Regions from separate parts of the Pantoea sp. Z09 genome, predicted to be linked through region 2. Evidence: predicted binding sites of a transcription regulator. Region 2 holds the regulator's gene; each other region holds the start of a gene.
The links. Region 2 encodes CRP, which controls carbon source genes, mostly activating them, when cyclic AMP is high. Its sites were predicted from a motif close to ATGTGANNNNNNTCACAT; they were not measured.

Region 1: the regulator CRP is predicted to act here: its motif matches at 2,284-2,301, upstream of udp (uridine phosphorylase).
Region 3: the regulator CRP is predicted to act here: its motif matches at 2,091-2,108, upstream of focA (formate transporter FocA).

Annotation. Positions count from the first base shown of each region.
Region 1 covers NZ_CP092373.1:3,674,901-3,680,902, reverse strand. The annotation lists gene metE (5-methyltetrahydropteroyltriglutamate--homocysteine S-methyltransferase) at 1-1,234, shown strand, start outside; gene MC269_RS17590 (dienelactone hydrolase family protein) at 1,283-2,110, opposite strand; gene udp (uridine phosphorylase) at 2,413-3,168, shown strand; gene MC269_RS17580 (tetratricopeptide repeat protein) at 3,222-4,490, shown strand; gene rmuC (DNA recombination protein RmuC) at 4,575-6,002, shown strand, end outside.
Region 2 covers NZ_CP092373.1:310,293-316,294, reverse strand. The annotation lists gene MC269_RS01420 (LacI family DNA-binding transcriptional regulator) at 1-398, shown strand, start outside; gene MC269_RS01415 (LysE family translocator) at 400-1,002, opposite strand; gene MC269_RS01410 (hydrolase) at 1,059-2,075, shown strand; gene MC269_RS01405 (YheU family protein) at 2,072-2,290, shown strand; gene MC269_RS01400 (phosphoribulokinase) at 2,352-3,221, shown strand; gene MC269_RS01395 (OsmC family protein) at 3,279-3,683, opposite strand; gene crp (cAMP-activated global transcriptional regulator CRP) at 3,984-4,616, shown strand; gene MC269_RS01385 (YccS/YhfK family putative transporter) at 4,675-6,002, shown strand, end outside.
Region 3 covers NZ_CP092373.1:2,520,619-2,526,620, forward strand. The annotation lists gene ycaO (30S ribosomal protein S12 methylthiotransferase accessory factor YcaO) at 37-1,797, shown strand; gene focA (formate transporter FocA) at 2,165-3,025, shown strand; gene pflB (formate C-acetyltransferase) at 3,095-5,377, shown strand; gene pflA (pyruvate formate lyase 1-activating protein) at 5,540-6,002, shown strand, end outside.

The sequences.
Region 1 (6,002 bases), 570 kb from region 2:
GTTCGCCTTCGCGCTGCAAAAATGCGGCGAGCTGAAGCTGCTGAGCGCTGCGCTTAACCATAACGACGCGGCTTCGCTGGAGGCCTGGAGCGCGCCGATCCGCCAGCGCGCGCACTCCAGCCGCGTACATAACGCCGCGGTCGCCAGGCGTCTGGCGGCGATCTCCGCGCATGATACCGAGCGGGCGAGCGGCTATGCCGAACGCGCCCGCGCACAGCGCAAACGCTTTAACCTGCCCACCTTACCGACCACCACCATTGGATCTTTCCCGCAGACCACCGAGATCCGCGCTCTGCGTCTCGACTTCAAAAAAGGCCATATCGACGGCGGCAGCTACCGCACCGGCATTGCGCAGCATATTAAACAGGCGATCGTCGAGCAGGAGCGCCTCGGTCTTGACGTGCTGGTGCACGGCGAAGCGGAGCGCAACGATATGGTGGAGTATTTCGGCGAGAACCTCGACGGCTTCGTTTTCACCCAGAACGGCTGGGTGCAGAGCTACGGTTCGCGCTGCGTCAAGCCGCCAGTGATCGTCGGCGACGTCAGCCGTCCGCAGCCGATTACCGTGGAGTGGGCGACCTATGCGCAGTCGCTCACCGACAAGCCGGTGAAAGGAATGCTGACCGGTCCGGTGACCATTCTCTGCTGGTCCTTCCCGCGCGAAGACGTGTCGCGCGAAACCATCGCGAAGCAGATCGCGCTGGCGCTGCGCGACGAGGTCGCGGATCTGGAAGCGGCCGGCATTGGCATTATCCAGATTGACGAACCGGCGCTGCGCGAAGGGCTGCCGCTGCACCAGTCCGACTGGGCGGACTATCTGAAGTGGGCGGTGGACGCCTTCCGTCTGAATGCCGCCGTGGCGAAAGAGGAGACGCAGATCCACACCCATATGTGCTACTGCGAGTTCAACGACATCATGGAGGCTATCGCGGCGCTGGATGCAGACGTGATCACCATCGAAACCTCACGCTCCGACATGGAGCTGCTGGAATCCTTCAAGGTGTTCGACTACCCCAATGAAATCGGTCCAGGCGTCTACGATATTCACTCGCCTAACGTGCCGAGCGTGGAGTGGATGGAAAATCTGCTGCGTAAGGCGGCGCAAAGCATCCCGGCAGCGCGGCTGTGGGTGAACCCGGACTGCGGCCTGAAAACGCGCGGCTGGCCGGAAACCCGGCAGGCGCTGGCGAACATGGTGGAAGCGGCGAGGCGGCTGCGCGGCGAGACCGCCTGAGCAGGCGGTGAAACGGGGGCGCCACGGCGCCCCTTTTTAATGGCGCGATCAGACGACGCCGAACTGCTTAAACCACGTCAGCATGCGCGCCCAGCCATCCTGCGCCGACTCGGCGTGGTAGCTCGGACGATAGTCGGCGTTAAAGGCGTGACCGGCGTCGGGATAGACCACGATCTCCGCCTTGGCGTTGGCGGCGTGCAGCGCCTGGCGCATCTGCTCCACGCTCTCCAGCGGAATGCCCTCATCCTGGCCGCCGTACAGGCCCAGCACCGGCGCGCCTAAATCCACCGCGATATCAATCGGGTGCTTCTGCTGCTTCATGGTTTTTTCGCCGATCAGGCGGCCATACCAGGCCACCGCGGCGCGCAGCTGCGGGTTGTGCGCGGCGTACAGCCAGCTGATGCGGCCGCCCCAGCAGAAGCCGGTAATGCCCATGCGGCGAATGTCGCCGCCGTTGCGCGCAGCCCAGTTGGCGGCGTGGTCGAGGTCGGAGAGCACCTGGCTATCCGGCACTTTGCTGACCAGCTCGCTGAACAGCGTCGGGATATCGTGATACTCATTGGGATCGCCTTCGCGGAAGTAAAGCTCCGGCGCCACGGCCAGATAGCCCTCCAGCGCCAGCCGACGGCAGATATCGCGGATGTGCTCGTGCACGCCAAAGATCTCCTGCACCACCAGCACCACCGGCAGCGGGCCGTTCGCCTCTTTCGGTCTGGCGTAGTAAGCAGGCATATTCTCGCCCTGGCTCGGCACGGACGTTTCGCCTGCCTGAATATCGGGGCTGTCGGTGTGGATGGTGGTGGAGGCGGTCGGCTGAACGGCCGGCGCGAAGCCGCCCGTCGCGGATTTTTGTGCCATATTCTCTTCGGTTTTCATTTTTCTCTCCGTGCTGGCAGTAGCGCAATCACGTAACTATAGCCTGGCCAGATTGCGTCTGGACCAGAGACCGGGAACAGAGTAGGGAGCGAGCAAAAAGACTCTTCTCTTTAACATTGCTGCAAAGCCTTGCGCGCGCAGCTTGTAGCAATGGCATTCTGAATGGATGAAATATGCGACACATATCTCATTATTGTTCTGTAAAAATGTAACATTCATTTTTGATGGTGACTGATATCACACAATTATGCGCTGCGCTCCAGTAGAGTGGCGCGCTTCACTTCCCTGTTCAGGAGTTTGCTATGTCTGACGTTTTTCACCTTGGCCTGACTAAAGCCGATCTGCAGGGCGCGACCCTGGCTATCGTTCCCGGCGACCCGGAGCGCGTAAAGAAAATTGCCGGGCTGATGGCGGACGCCCAGCCGCTGGCTGCGCACCGTGAATTCACCTCCTGGCTGGCGAAGCTGGACGGCAAACCGGTGGTGGTTTGCTCCACCGGCATCGGCGGTCCCTCTACCTCTATCGCCGTGGAAGAGCTGGCGCAGCTTGGCGTGCGCACCTTCCTGCGCGTCGGCACCACTGGCGCCATCCAGCCACACATTAACGTCGGCGACGTGCTGGTCACCACCGGCGCGGTGCGGCTCGACGGCGCCAGCCAGCACTTCGCGCCGCTGGAGTTCCCGGCCGTAGCGGACTTCGCCTGCACCACCGCGCTGGTCGCGGCGGCAGAGGCGAGCGGCGCCACCACCCATATCGGCGTCACCGCCTCGTCGGACACCTTCTATCCGGGCCAGGAGCGCTATGACACCTTCTCCGGCCGCGTGGTCAGCCGCTTCCAGGGCTCGATGAAAGAGTGGCAGCAGATGGGCGTGCTCAACTATGAAATGGAGTCCGCCACGCTGCTGACGATGTGCGCCAGCCAGGGGCTGCGCGCGGGTATGGTCGCGGGCGTGATCGTCAACCGCACGCAGAAAGAGATCCCGGATGCGGCCACCATGAAGCAGACCGAAAGCGACGCGGTAAAAATTGTGGTCGAAGCGGCGCGCCGTTTGTTATAACGCTTTTCAGGCAGCGCGCCTGCGCGCGCTGCAGCAAAAGCGAGGATCGCCCGATGCGTCAGACACCGCCCCGACAGAAACCCGCCGTTACCGCCGCGCCCGCCGTGATGCAGGCGCGTCTCGAAAATGCCGCCGCGCGCTTTCGCCAGCATATGGCGCAGCAGGATTACGCCGCCGCCGCCCGCTGCTGCGAAGAGGTGCTGCGCATCGTGCCAAATCAGATGCAGGTGCTGAGCGACTATGCGCTCTGTCTGCTGCGGCTGGGCCACTACAGCCAGTCTTACCGGGTTTATCAGAAAATCTATCAGGCGCCGCCGGCGGTGCGCGCCACCGCCTCGGAAACCTGGCTGGACGGGCTGGCGGAGCTGTGCGGCTGGATGGGCAAAACCGACGAGCTGGCGAGGTATGGCCTGGAATCGCTCAACGGCGCGGACGCGCGTTTCCGCCAGGGCCAGCGTTACGCCTTTCCGGCGGCGCAGCCGGAGCCCATCGATCTCAGCAAGCCCGAACAGAACGTGATCGCCTTTAGCCTCTACGGCGGCCAGCCGCGCTACTGCGAAACCCTGATTAAAAACGTCGAGGTGGCGCAGGCGCTTTATCCCGGCTGGCGCTGCCGCATCTACCTTGACCAGAGCGTGCCGCAGCATGTGTGGCAGCGCCTTAACCAGCCGCACGTCGAGCTGGTCGACATGTCGCAGGAGCAGGGGATCTACCCGACGCTGTGGCGCTTTCTGGTGATGGACGACCCTGGCGTCAAACGCTTTCTTATCCGCGACGCCGATTCGCTGCTGTCGGAGCGTGAAGCGGCGGCGGTCGACGCCTGGCTCGCCTCGCCCTACTGGTTCCACCATATGCGCGACTACTTTTCCCATACTGAGCTGCTGCTGGCGGGCATGTGGGGCGGCTGTAACGGCGTCTTCAGCCAGCTGGCGCAGGCGATGCGCGACTTTATCGCCCGCTACAGCGGCAGCGCGCGCTTTACCGACCAGTATTTCCTGAAGGTCGCGCTCTGGCCGACGGTGCGCGAGAGCCTGCTCAGCCACGACGAGATTTTCCATTTTCATCAGGCGCAGCCCTGGCCGCCGCACGCGCCGGTGCGCTGGAATATGGCGAACTTTCACGTTGGCAGCAACGCCGGGTTCGCCAGCATGGCGGGCAAGGCGACGGTCGACGACGGCGCGACGCAGCCGGTGGAGCTGAGCTGGGACGGCCACACCGTTGTCTATCTGGCGCAGGTAAAAGGCGGTGAGTGGCGCATGTCGATGCCGTTCTTTTTAACCGACGCCTGGAAAGCGGGCGAGCTGCAGGTCAACGCGCGGTAAAACCCCGTCCGGGCTGAAAATAGTCTGGACATTCATACAGGGCGACTCTACTTTCTTCCCAGCAACGCGCGTCGCGAGGGAATTATGGATCAGCAGATTATTATTAGCGCCTGTCTGGCGCTTGCCGGACTGGGTATCGGCTGGATGCTGGCGCAGCTTCGCGCCAGCCATCAGAGCGCCAGCTTCGCCACCGAGCGGCGTTTGCAGCAGGAGGCGCAGCAGCGTCAGCAGCAGCAGCTTGCACAGCTTCAGCAGCAGCTGCAGCAGCGCGAACAGGAGCTGCGCCAGCTGCACGGCTCGCTAAGCGGCGCGCAGGAGCGGCTGCAGCAGCTCGACTACTGGCGCGGCGAATGCGAACAGCTCAACCGCGAGCTGCGCAACCAGCTTGAGGTTAACAGCGCACAGGAAGCCGAACTGCGCGAGGTCACCATCCGTCTTGAAGAGACGCGCTTCGCCGCCGAGGAGAAGCAGCGTCTGCTCACCAGCAGCGAACAGCGCCTCAGCGCGCAGTTTGAAAATCTCGCCAACCGCATCTTCGAAAACAGCGGCCGCCGCGTCGACGAGCAGAATCGCCAGAGCCTGAACGGCCTCATCGCGCCGCTGCGCGAGCAGCTGGACGGCTTTCGCCGCCAGGTGCACGACAGCTTCGGCCAGGAGGCGCGCGAGCGCCACACGCTGGCGCATGAGATCCGCCAGCTGCAGCAGCTGAACGCGCAGATGGCGCAGGAGGCGATCAACCTGACCAAAGCGCTGAAGGGCGACAATAAGATTCAGGGCAACTGGGGCGAGGTGGTGCTGAGCCGCGTGCTGGAGGCGTCGGGCCTGCGCGAAGGCCATGAGTATCAGACGCAGGTAAGTTTGCAGTCGGAGCAGCAGGGCAGAATGCAACCGGATGTGATCGTGCGTCTGCCGCAGGGCAAAGATGTGGTGGTCGACGCCAAGATGACGCTGGTGGCCTACGAGCGCTACTTCAACGCGGAGGATGAGGTGACGCGCGAGCAGGCGCTGCAGGAGCACGTCGCCGCGGTGCGCAGCCATATTCGTCTGCTGAGCCGAAAAGATTATCAACAACTGGCCGGTTTACGCTCCCTCGATTATGTGTTGATGTTTATCCCGGTGGAGCCGGCGTTTCTGCTGGCGATCGATCGCCAGCCGGAGCTGATCAGCGAGGCGCTGCAGCAGAACATCATGCTGGTCAGCCCCACTACGCTGCTGGTGGCGCTGCGCACCATCAACAACCTCTGGCGCTACGAGCATCAGAGCCGCAACGCCCAGCGTATCGCCGAGCGCGCGGCGCGCCTGTACGACAAGATGCGGCTGTTTGTCGATGATATGAGCGGCATCGGCCATAGTCTGGATAAGGCGCACAACAGCTACCGCGAGGCGATGAAAAAGCTGGCGGAAGGGCGCGGCAACCTGATCGCGCAGAGCGAGGCGTTTAAATCCCTCGGCGTTGAAGTTAAACGCTCAATTAATCCGCAGTTAGTGGAACAGGCGATGCCGGAAAAGGCA
Region 2 (6,002 bases):
GCTATGAGCAGGGGTTGGCCGAGCTGGCGCTGCCGTGGCGCGGCGTGGCTTATGCGGAGGCGATTTCATGCGAAGCGGGCAGCGAGGCGCTGCGCCAGCTTTTGCAGCAGCCGACGCCGCCGGACGCGGTGCTGGCGGTGTCGGACGTGCTGGCGGTGGGCGTGGTGCACGCCGCGCTTGAGGCGGGTCTGCGCGTGCCGGAGGATCTGGCGGTGGTGGGATTCGACGGCATTCCCTTTACCCGCAGCCTGAATCCGCCGCTCACCACCGTCGAGCAGCCGATGTATCAGCTTGGCGCGCGCAGCGTGCAGCTGCTGCTGCAGCGCATTCGCCGCCCGACGTCGCCGGTGGTGCGCGAAGTGCTGCCGTGGACGCGCGTCGAACGCGCCTCCAGCTAGCCTAGCGCCAGATCAGCAGCACGCAGGCGGCGGTCAGCAGCCCCATCGCCAGGTTGAAAAGAGTCCAGGCGCGGCGGCTTTGCAGAATGCGGCCAATCAGCGCGCCGAAGCCGATCCAGATAATGCCCGCCACCAGGTTGACCATAAACATGCCCAGGCTGATAGCCGCCACCGAATGGAGATAGGCGGCGCCGGCGAGACTGAAGCTGGCGACCGCGCCCAGCGCCATCAGCCAGGCTTTGGGGTTGATCAGCTGCAGCAGGCCGCCCTGCCAGAACGGCATCGGCTTCGGCGGCGCGTCGCCGGTCTCCAGCTTTTCATAGGCGGCGGTGGCGATTTTCCACGCCAGCCAGAGCAGATAAAGGCTACCGGCAATCTTCAGGATAAGATGCAGCGCGGGATAAAGCAGGATCAGGCCGCCAACGCCGAACGCCACCATCAGCAGCATCACCTGCATACCAATCATAATGCCGATCATTAGCGGCACGGTGCGCCAGAAGCCGAAATTGGCGCCGGACGCGGTGAGTAACATATTATTAGGGCCTGGCGTGATGGCGGCGACCCAGAGAAAACCTAACATTGATAAAAACAGGCTCAGTTCCATGAACGGGTGCTCCTTCCCCAAATTCACAACAAACTCAACGAAGCTAACAGTGTGATATGGATCAGACAAGCCCTGGCGACATGAATTTTACGCCGGACGCCGCGACGCGCTTTCTGCCGCCGCGCGCCCTGCGCAATCCGCATCTGCAGACGGTGCTGCCGCGCCTGGTGCGCCGTCGTCTGCTGCTGCGGCCGCACTGGCAGCGCCTCGACCTGCCGGACGGCGACTTCGTCGATCTCGCCTGGAGCGAAGATCCGCAGCAGGCGAGCCATAAGCCGCGCGTGGTGCTGTTTCACGGGCTGGAAGGCAATTTTCACAGCCCTTACGCCCACGGGCTGATGCACGCCTGCCAGCGACAGGGCTGGCTCGGCGTGGTGATGCACTTTCGCGGCTGCGGCGGCGAGCCGAACCGCCTTCATCGCATCTATCACTCCGGCGAAACCGAAGACGCCGCCTTTTTTCTGCGCTGGCTGAAAACCCGCTGGGGCGACGCGCCCACCGCGGCGGTCGGCGTGTCGCTCGGCGGCAATATGCTGGGCTGTTTACTCGGCAGGCTGGGCGACGCCGCGCCGCTCGACGCCGGGGTGATCGTCTCCGCGCCGCTGCTGCTGGAGCCGTGCAGCCTGAAGCTGGAACAGGGCTTTTCACGCTTTTATCAGCGCTATCTGCTCGATCAGCTAAAAAAGAACGCCGAGCGCAAGCTGCGCGCCTGGCCGGGCACGCTGCCGGTCGATCTGCCGCAGCTGAAGGCGCTGCGGCGCCTGCGCGATTTCGACGACGCCATTACCGCGCGCGCCCACGGCTTTCTCGACGCGGGCGACTACTATCGTCGCGCCAGCGCCATGCCGCTGCTGCAAAAGGTGCGCAAGCCCTTGCTGATCATTCACGCAAAAGACGATCCTTTTATGACTGACGAGGTGATCCCGCAGCCGGAACAGCTCTCAGCCAGCACAACCTATCAACTCACGCCGCATGGCGGACACGTTGGTTTTGTCGGCGGCACGCTGCGTCAACCGCAGATGTGGCTCGAACAACGTGTGCCGCAGTGGCTCACACAGTGGCTTACATTATGATGATTCCCTGGCAACAGATCGATCCCGAGACCCTCACCAACCTGATCGAAGCCTTTGTGCTGCGCGAAGGCACCGACTACGGCGAACAGGAGCGCAGCTTGGCGCAAAAGGTCGATGACGTGCGCCGCCAGCTGGAGCGCGGCGACGTAGTGCTGGTCTGGTCGGAACTGCATGAAACCGTCAACATTATGCCGCGCAGCGAATTTCGCGGCTGATGCGCCACGGCCTTTTTCGTGTTAACAATGCTCATCGCCCGAGGTTACAGGAAGCTTTACCATGTCAGCACGACACCCGATTATCGCGGTGACCGGCTCCAGCGGGGCCGGCACCACCACCACCAGCCTGGCGTTCCGTAAGATTTTCCAGCAGCTCAGCCTGCACGCCGCCGAGCTGGAGGGCGACAGTTTCCACCGCTATACGCGGCCGGAGATGGATATGGCCATCCGCAAAGCGCGCGATCTGGGGCGGCACATCAGCTATTTCGGGCCGGAAGCTAATGATTTCGGCCTGCTGGAGCAGACCTTTATCGACTACGGCAACGCAGGCAAAGGCCAGTCGCGCAAGTATCTGCACACCTACGACGAGGCCGTGCCCTGGAATCAGGTGCCCGGCACCTTTACGCCCTGGCAGCCGCTGCCGGAGAACACCGATATTCTGTTTTACGAGGGGCTGCACGGCGGTGTCGTGACGCAGCAGCACAACGTGGCGGAAAAGGTCGATCTGCTGGTGGGCGTGGTGCCGATCGTCAATCTGGAGTGGATCCAGAAGCTGGTGCGCGACACCGGCGAGCGCGGCCACTCGCGCGAAGCGGTGATGGACTCGGTAGTGCGCTCAATGGAGGATTACATCAACTTCATTACGCCGCAGTTCTCGCGCACCCACATTAACTTCCAGCGCGTCCCCACCGTAGATACCTCGAACCCGTTCGCCGCGCGCGAGATCCCGTCGCTGGACGAGAGCTTCGTGGTGATCCACTTTCGCGGGCTGGAGAATATCGACTTCCCCTATCTGCTGGCGATGCTGCAGGGATCCTTTATCTCGCATATGAATACGCTGGTGGTGCCGGGCGGCAAGATGGGGCTGGCGATGGAGCTGATTATGGCACCGCTGGTGCAGCGGCTGATGGAAGGCAAACAGATCGCCTGACCAGGTCTGGAGCGGGAGCGAGTAGCAAGGCCCGCTCCTTACATACAGTGCGCTTTTTTACAGCGCGACCACTTCATAGCTATGGGTCATCTCTACGCCCTTGCCCAGCATCAACGCCACCGAACAATACTTCTCCGCCGAGAGATCCACCGCGCGCGCCACGGCTTTGTCGCTCAGCGCCTTGCCGGTGACCACAAAGTGCAGGTTGATATGGGTAAACAGGCGCGGCGCCTCTTCGCGGCGTTCAGAGGTCAGTTTCACCTCACAGTCCACCACGTCGTTGCGCCCTTTCTGCAAAATAGAAACCACGTCGATGGCGCTGCAGCCGCCCGCGGCCATCAGCACCATCTCCATCGGACTGGGCGCTTTATCGCCGGAGTTGCCGTCCATCAGGATCTGATGCCCTGACGACGACTCGCCGAGAAAGGTTAACCCTTCGACCCACTTCACTCTTGCCTGCATGTTTCCACCTCGAGAATAGCCCGTTTGCCGCCAGAGTACGCGTTCGCCTGGCAAACAGCAATCCAGAGTAATCCCCCCTTTGCTGAAGCGAGACAACAGAAGACAGTCGGCAAAAGCTGTGCTACAAACAGTGCTGAAAATAGTTCGTCTTGCTAAGGACGAAGACGGGACACATCAAGCGCCTGGCGCAAAATAAGGCCCGAATAATCTCCTTTAGGGGAAACGCTTGAAGCTTTCATCGCCTGGCAGGGAATAATCCCCCCGCGTTTTGGGCACGATTACAACAGAGGATAATAGCGAATGGTTCTCGGCAAACCGCAAACAGACCCTACACTCGAATGGTTCCTGTCCCATTGCCATATTCACAAATATCCATCCAAAAGTACGCTGATTCATCAGGGTGAGAAGGCTGAAACCCTCTACTACATCGTGAAAGGTTCCGTTGCGGTACTGATCAAAGATGAAGAGGGCAAAGAGATGATCCTCTCTTACCTGAATCAGGGTGATTTTATCGGCGAGCTTGGCCTGTTTGAAGAAGGTCAGGAGCGCAGCGCCTGGGTGCGCGCGAAAACCGCGTGCGAAGTGGCAGAAATTTCCTACAAGAAATTCCGCCAGCTTATCCAGGTGAACCCGGATATTTTAATGCGTCTCTCATCGCAGATGGCGCGCCGTCTGCAGGTAACATCGGAGAAAGTGGGCAATTTAGCTTTCCTCGACGTGACCGGACGTATTGCACAAACCCTGCTTAACCTGGCGAAACAGCCAGACGCCATGACGCATCCCGACGGCATGCAAATCAAAATTACTCGTCAGGAAATTGGCCAAATCGTTGGTTGCTCGCGTGAAACCGTGGGCCGCATTTTGAAAATGTTGGAAGACCAGAATCTGATTTCCGCACACGGCAAAACCATTGTCGTTTACGGCACCCGCTGATTTCCTCTCACTCACGGCGTGATCTTACCGTCACGCCGTTACTGCTTTTAGCGAAGTGATGTGGCGTCGAATCATCTACCACCCCGAAGTTAACTATGCTCTGCGGCAGACGCTGGTGCTGTGCATTCCCGTCGCGCTCGGCTGGCTGTTCGGCGATCTGCAAAAAGGGCTGCTCTTCTCGCTGGTTCCCGCCTGCTGCAACGTCGCGGGCCTGGATACGCCCCATAAGCGCTTCTTCAAACGACTGATCGTTGGCGGCTCGCTGTTCGCGCTCGGCAGCTTTCTGATCCAGCTGCTGACCCTGAAAGGGGTGCCGCTGCCTGCGGTGCTCTTTGTGCTGCCGCTGCTGCTGGGCGTCACCGGCGAAATCAGCCCGCTGCACGGCCGGCTGCTCTCCGGCACGCTGGTGGCGGCGATCTTTACCCTGAGCCTGATCGGCCGCATGCCGATCTACGTGCCGCCGCTGCTCTATATCGGCGGCACGCTCTGGTACGGGCTCTTCAACTGGTTCTGGTTCTGGCTGTGGAAAGAGCAGCCGATGCGCGAAACCCTGAGCCTGATCTACCGCGAGCTGGCGGACTACTGCGACGCCAAATATACCCTGCTGACCCAGCTCACCGATCCGGAAAAAGCGCTGCCGCCGCTGCTGGCGCGCCAGCAGAAAGCGGTCGATCTGATCAACACCTGCTATCAGCAGATGCATATGCTCTCCGCCAGCCGCGACAACAGCCATAAACGGCTGACGCGCGCCTTTCAGGTGGCGCTCGATCTGCAGGAGCACATCTCCGTCAGCCTGCACCAGCCGGAAGAGGTGCAAAAGCTGGTAGAACGCAGCCATGCGGAAGCGGTGATACACTGGAACGCCAAAATCATCTCGGCGCGGCTGCGCGCGCTGGCCGACGCCATTCTCTATCACCAGCTGCCGAGCCGTTTCGAGATGGAGAAGCCGCTCGGCGCGCTGGAGAAGATCGCTCGCCAGCATCCCGACAATCCCGTCGGCCACTTCTGCTTCTACCACTTCAGCCGCATCGCGCGCGTGCTGCGCACCCAGAAGCCGCTTTATCAGCGCGACCTGATGACCGATCGTCAGCGCCGGCTGCCGCTGCTGCCCGCGCTGCGCAGCTACCTGTCGCTGAAGTCCGCCGCGCTGCGCACCGCGGCGCGCTTCGCCGTGATGCTGATGTTCGGCAGCGCGCTGGCGATGCTGTTCGACATTCCCAAGCCCTACTGGATCCTGATGACCATTATGTTCGTCAGCCAGAACGGCTACAGCGCCACGCGGGTGCGCATTCAGCACCGGGCGCTCGGCACCTTTGTCGGGCTGGTGATCGCCGCCGCCTCGCTGCGCTTTGCGGTGCCGGAATCGCTGGTGCTGCTGTTTATGCT
Region 3 (6,002 bases), 1.7 Mb from region 2:
GCGCTTTACGCCCACTATCTATGAGAGAGCGGTTTCATGACGCAAACCTTTATTCCCGGCAAAGACGCGGCCCTGGAAGATTCCATCGCGCGCTTCCAGCAAAAGCTCACCGACCTGGGCTTTAATATTGAAGAGGCCTCCTGGCTGAATCCGGTTCCCCACGTCTGGTCGGTGCATATTCGCGATCGCGACTGCCCGCTCTGCTTTACCAACGGCAAAGGCGCCAGCAAGAAAGCCGCGCTGGCCTCGGCGCTGGGCGAATATTTCGAGCGCCTCTCAACCAACTACTTTTTCGCTGATTTCTGGCTGGGTAAATCGATCGCTAACGGCGATTTCGTGCATTACCCCAATGAAAAGTGGTTCCCGCTGCCAGCGGACGGCTCGCTGCCGGAAGGCATTCTCGATGCGCGTCTGCGCGCCTTTTACGATCCAGACAACGCGCTGACCGCGCCAGAGCTGGTGGATCTGCAGTCCGGTAACGCCGAGCGCGGCATTTGTGGCCTGCCCTTTACCCGTCAGTCTGACCAGCAAACTGTCTATATCCCGATGAATATCATCGGCAACCTCTATGTCTCTAACGGCATGTCGGCGGGCAACACCGCCAACGAGGCACGCGTTCAGGGCCTCTCCGAGGTGTTTGAGCGCTACATCAAAAACCGCATCATCGCCGAAGCGATCAGCCTGCCGACCATTCCCGACAGCGTGATGCAGCGCTATCCCGGCGTGGTGGAAGCGATCGCGCGCCTTGAGGCGGAAGGCTTCCCGATTTTCGCCTACGACGCCTCGCTGGGCGGCAACTATCCGGTAATTTGCGTGGTGCTGTTCAACCCGCAGAACGGCACCTGCTTCGCCTCTTTCGGCGCGCATCCCGACTTCGGTGTCGCCCTTGAGCGTACCGTGACCGAGCTGCTGCAGGGCCGTGGCCTGAAAGATCTTGACGTCTTTACCCCGCCGACGTTTGATGACGAAGAAGTGGCCGAGCACGCCAACCTTGAGACGCACTTTATCGACTCCAGCGGCCTTATCTCCTGGGATCTGTTTAAAGAGAAAGCGGACTATCCGTTTGTCGACTGGTCGTTTAGCGGCACCACGCAAGAGGAGTTCGCCACCCTGATGGCAATCTTCCGCAAAGAGGATCAAGAGGTCTACATCGCCGACTACGATCATCTGGGCGTCTACGCCTGCCGCATTATCGTGCCGGGCATGTCCGATATCTATCCTGCGGAAGATCTGCTGCTGGCGAACAACAACATGGGCGCTGGCCTGCGCGAGACGCTGCTGGCGCTGCCTGCCACCAACTGGAATCCGGAAGAGTATCTGGATCTCATTGTGCAGCTGGATGAAGAAGGCCACGACGACTTCACCCGCGTGCGCGAACTGCTGGGTCTGGCGAGCGGCAAAGATAACGGCTGGTACACGCTGCGCATCGGCGAGCTGAAAGCGATGCTGGCGCTGGCGGGCGGCGATCTCGATCAGGCGCTGATCTGGACCGAGTGGACGATGGAGTTCAACGGGTCGATCTTCTCGCCTGAGCGCGCCAACTACTACCGCTGCCTGCAGACGCTGCTGCTGCTGGCGATGGAAGACGAGCGCGATCCGCTGCAGTATCACCACGCCTTCACGCGCATGTATGGCGCGGAGACGCTGGAAGCAGCTTCGGCGGCGATTAGCGGCGAAGCGCCGTTCTACGGTCTGCAGGCCGTGGATGAAGACCTGAACGCCTTCCCGGCGCATCAGGCGCTGCTGCAGGCCTATGAAAAACTGCAGGCGGCGAAGCGCCGCTACTGGAAAGCGTAATTCCCGCTGTTTTATCCGCAGGCAGAGTCATTTAAAAGGGCGTCAGCGCAGCTGGCGCCCTTTTTTATCCGCCAGCCGCGGCATTTTATTAACGCTTATTGATGGATAATACCCCGGTTTTATTTAACAATAAAATCGCGTTTGATTATTTTAATTAACAGAGCGGCGTCATCTCCCGCACACCAGTTAAAATAATATTATAAAATTTAAAATATATTTATTTATTTAAAATCAACAAATTAAATAAAATCCGCCTGCCGATTTCTCGCCTCAACCCGCTGCCTTCCGGTCAAATATGATCCAGATCAAATCCTGTCCTATACTCCTTTGTTAGTATTTTTCCAGACATCTTTTGGAGAGCGTTAGTGTGAAAGCTGACAACCCTTTTAATCTGTTATTACCGGCCGCAATGGCCAAAGTGGCGGAGGATGCTGGAGTCTACAAAGCCACAAAACATCCCCTGACCACCTTTTTTCTCGCCATCAACGCCGGCGTTTTCATTTCCATCGCGTTTGTCTTCTATATCACGGCGACCACCGGCAGTGCGGGCATGCCTTACGGCGTCGCGAAGCTGATCGGCGGCCTCTGCTTCTCTCTTGGCTTGATTCTGGTGGTGGTCTGCGGCGCTGACCTCTTTACCTCGACGGTGCTGATTGTGGTGGCGAAAGCCAGCGGCCGCATCACCTGGGGCCAGCTGATGCGCAACTGGATCAACGTCTATTTCGGCAACCTGGCCGGCGCGCTCTTTTTCGTCGCGCTGATCTGGTTCGGCGGCATGCATATGACCGCGAACGGCGCCTGGGGCCTTAACGTGCTGCAAACCGCCGATCACAAAATGCACCACAGCTTTCTCGAAGCGGTCTGCCTTGGCATCCTGGCGAATCTGATGGTCTGTCTGGCGGTCTGGATGAGCTATTCCGGCCACAGTCTGATGGATAAAACCATCGCCATGATCCTGCCGGTCGCCATGTTTGTCGCCAGCGGCTTTGAGCACTGCATCGCCAATATGTTTCTCATTCCGCTGGCTATCGTGATCCGCGACTTTTCCGGCCCGGCATTCTGGCAAGCCGCCGGCGCCAGCGCCGACCAGTTTCAGGCGCTGACGCCCGTTAACTTTATCGTCGACAACCTGATCCCGGTGACCATCGGCAACATTATCGGCGGCGGGCTGCTGGTCGGACTGACCTACTGGGTGATCTATTTACGCAACGGTTCGACCGCACACTAATCATTTCTGGCCGACGCCGCGCAGCTGGCGGCGCCAACATAAAGTCTTCTTAGATAAGGCAGGTATATCATGACCGATCTGAATGCAAAACAGGCTGCGGCCTGGGAAGGATTCGCCAACGGCGAATGGCAGAACAGCGTAAACGTTCGCGACTTCATTCAAAAGAACTATACCCCGTATGAGGGCGATGAGTCCTTCCTGGCAGGCGCCACAGACGCCACCACTAAGCTGTGGAATGCCGTACTGGAAGGGATCAAAATTGAAAACCGCACCCATGCGCCCGTCGACTTCGACACCGATCTCGCGTCGACTATTACCGCGCACGACGCCGGCTATATTAATCAATCGCTGGAAAAAATCGTCGGCCTACAGACTGAAGCCCCGCTGAAACGCGCCATTATTCCGTTCGGCGGCATCAAAATGGTGGAAGGCTCCTGTAAGGTTTATGGCCGCGAACTGGATCCCGCGCTGAAAAAAATCTTCACCGAGTATCGTAAAACCCATAACCAGGGCGTGTTCGACGTCTATACCCAGGATATCCTGCGCTGCCGTAAATCAGGCGTGCTGACCGGTCTGCCGGACGCCTATGGTCGTGGCCGCATCATCGGCGACTACCGCCGCGTCGCCCTGTACGGCATCGACTTCCTGATGCAGGACAAACTGGCGCAGTTCAATTCGCTGCAGAGCGACCTGGAAAACGGCGTCAATCTGGAAGCCACTATCCGTCTGCGCGAAGAGATTGCGGAACAGCATCGCGCCCTTGCTCAGATTAAAGAGATGGCGGCGAAATATGGCTGCGATATCTCTGGCCCGGCAACCAACGCGCAGGAAGCGGTGCAGTGGACCTACTTCGGCTACCTGGCCGCGGTGAAATCACAAAACGGCGCCGCCATGTCGTTCGGTCGCGTTTCAACCTTCCTCGACATCTATATCGAACGCGATATGCAGGCCGGTAAACTCACCGAAGAGCAGGCGCAGGAGCTGATTGACCATCTGGTGATGAAACTGCGTATGGTGCGCTTCCTGCGTACGCCGGAATATGACGAACTCTTCTCCGGCGACCCGATCTGGGCTACTGAATCGCTGGCGGGCATGGGCGTCGATGGCCGCACGCTGGTGACAAAAAGCACCTTCCGCTTCCTGAATACTCTTTACACCATGGGCCCGTCGCCGGAGCCGAACATGACCATTCTCTGGTCAGAAAAACTGCCGGTGAACTTCAAAAAATACGCGGCAAAAGTCTCGATCGACACCTCGTCTCTGCAGTATGAGAACGACGATCTGATGCGTCCCGACTTCAACAATGACGACTACGCCATTGCCTGCTGCGTCAGCCCGATGATTGTCGGTAAACAGATGCAGTTCTTCGGCGCGCGCGCCAACCTGGCGAAAACCCTGCTGTACGCAATCAACGGCGGCATGGATGAAAAAATGAAAATGCAGGTCGGTCCGAAAGAGGCGCCGGTAATGGACGACGTGCTCGATTTCGACACCGTGATGGCACGCATGGACCACTTCATGGACTGGCTGGCGAAGCAGTACGTCACCGCGCTGAACATCATTCACTACATGCATGACAAGTACAGCTACGAAGCTTCGCTGATGGCGCTGCACGACCGCGACGTCTATCGCACCATGGCCTGCGGTATCGCCGGTCTGTCAGTGGCTGCCGACTCGCTTTCCGCGATCAAATACGCCAAAGTGAAACCAGTGCGTGACGAAGACGGCCTGGCGGTGGACTTCGAAATCGAAGGCGAATATCCGCAGTTTGGTAATAATGACCCGCGCGTCGATGACCTGGCCTGCGACCTGGTTGAACGTTTCATGAAGAAAATTCAGAAGCTCGCCACCTATCGCAACGCCGTGCCGACTCAGTCAGTACTGACCATTACTTCTAACGTGGTCTATGGTAAGAAAACTGGTAATACCCCGGATGGTCGTCGCGCCGGCGCGCCTTTTGGCCCAGGCGCCAACCCGATGCACGGCCGCGATCAGAAAGGCGCTGTCGCCTCGCTGACTTCGGTGGCAAAACTGCCCTTCGCCTACGCGAAAGACGGTATCTCCTATACCTTCTCAATCGTGCCGAACGCGCTAGGTAAAGACGACGACGTGCGTAAAACCAACCTTGCCGGTTTGATGGATGGTTATTTCCATCATGAAGCGAGCATTGAAGGCGGCCAGCACCTCAACGTCAACGTGATGAACCGCGAAATGCTGCTGGATGCAATGGAGCATCCTGAGAACTATCCGCAGCTGACCATTCGCGTCTCTGGCTATGCGGTGCGCTTTAACTCGCTGACCAAAGAGCAGCAGCAGGATGTGATTACGCGAACTTTCACCAAATCGCTGTAAGCCTGATGCGCTGAGCTGTCACAAGGCTCCTTCGGGAGCCTTTTCTCTAAGGCCCGTTTTAACTGCGCTCCTCAGCGCAGGAACCAGTTAAAACTGACTTTATCACCGAGCACAACAGAGATTGTGCGCCTGCTGGCAGGTTAACCTGGAGAATACATCGCAATGTCTTGCATCGGTCGTATCCACTCATTCGAATCCTGCGGGACGGTAGACGGTCCCGGCATCCGTTTCATCACCTTCTTTCAGGGCTGTCTGATGCGTTGCCTCTACTGCCATAACCGCGACACCTGGGACACGCACGGCGGAAAAACCATCACCGTCGAGGAGCTGATGAAGGACGTGGTCTCCTACCGCCATTTTATGAACGCCTCTGGCGGCGGCGTGACCGCGTCCGGCGGCGAAGCGATTTTACAGGCCGAGTTTGTACGCGACTGGTTCCGCGCCTGCAAGGCGGAAGGCATTCATACCTGTCTCGACACCAACGGTTTCGTGCGCCGCTACGATCCGGTGATTGACGAACTGCTGGAGGTCACCGATCTGGTGATGCTCGATCTGAAGCAGATCAACGATGAGGTGCATCAGATTCTGGTCGGCGTCTCCAACCACCGCACGCTCGACTTCGCCC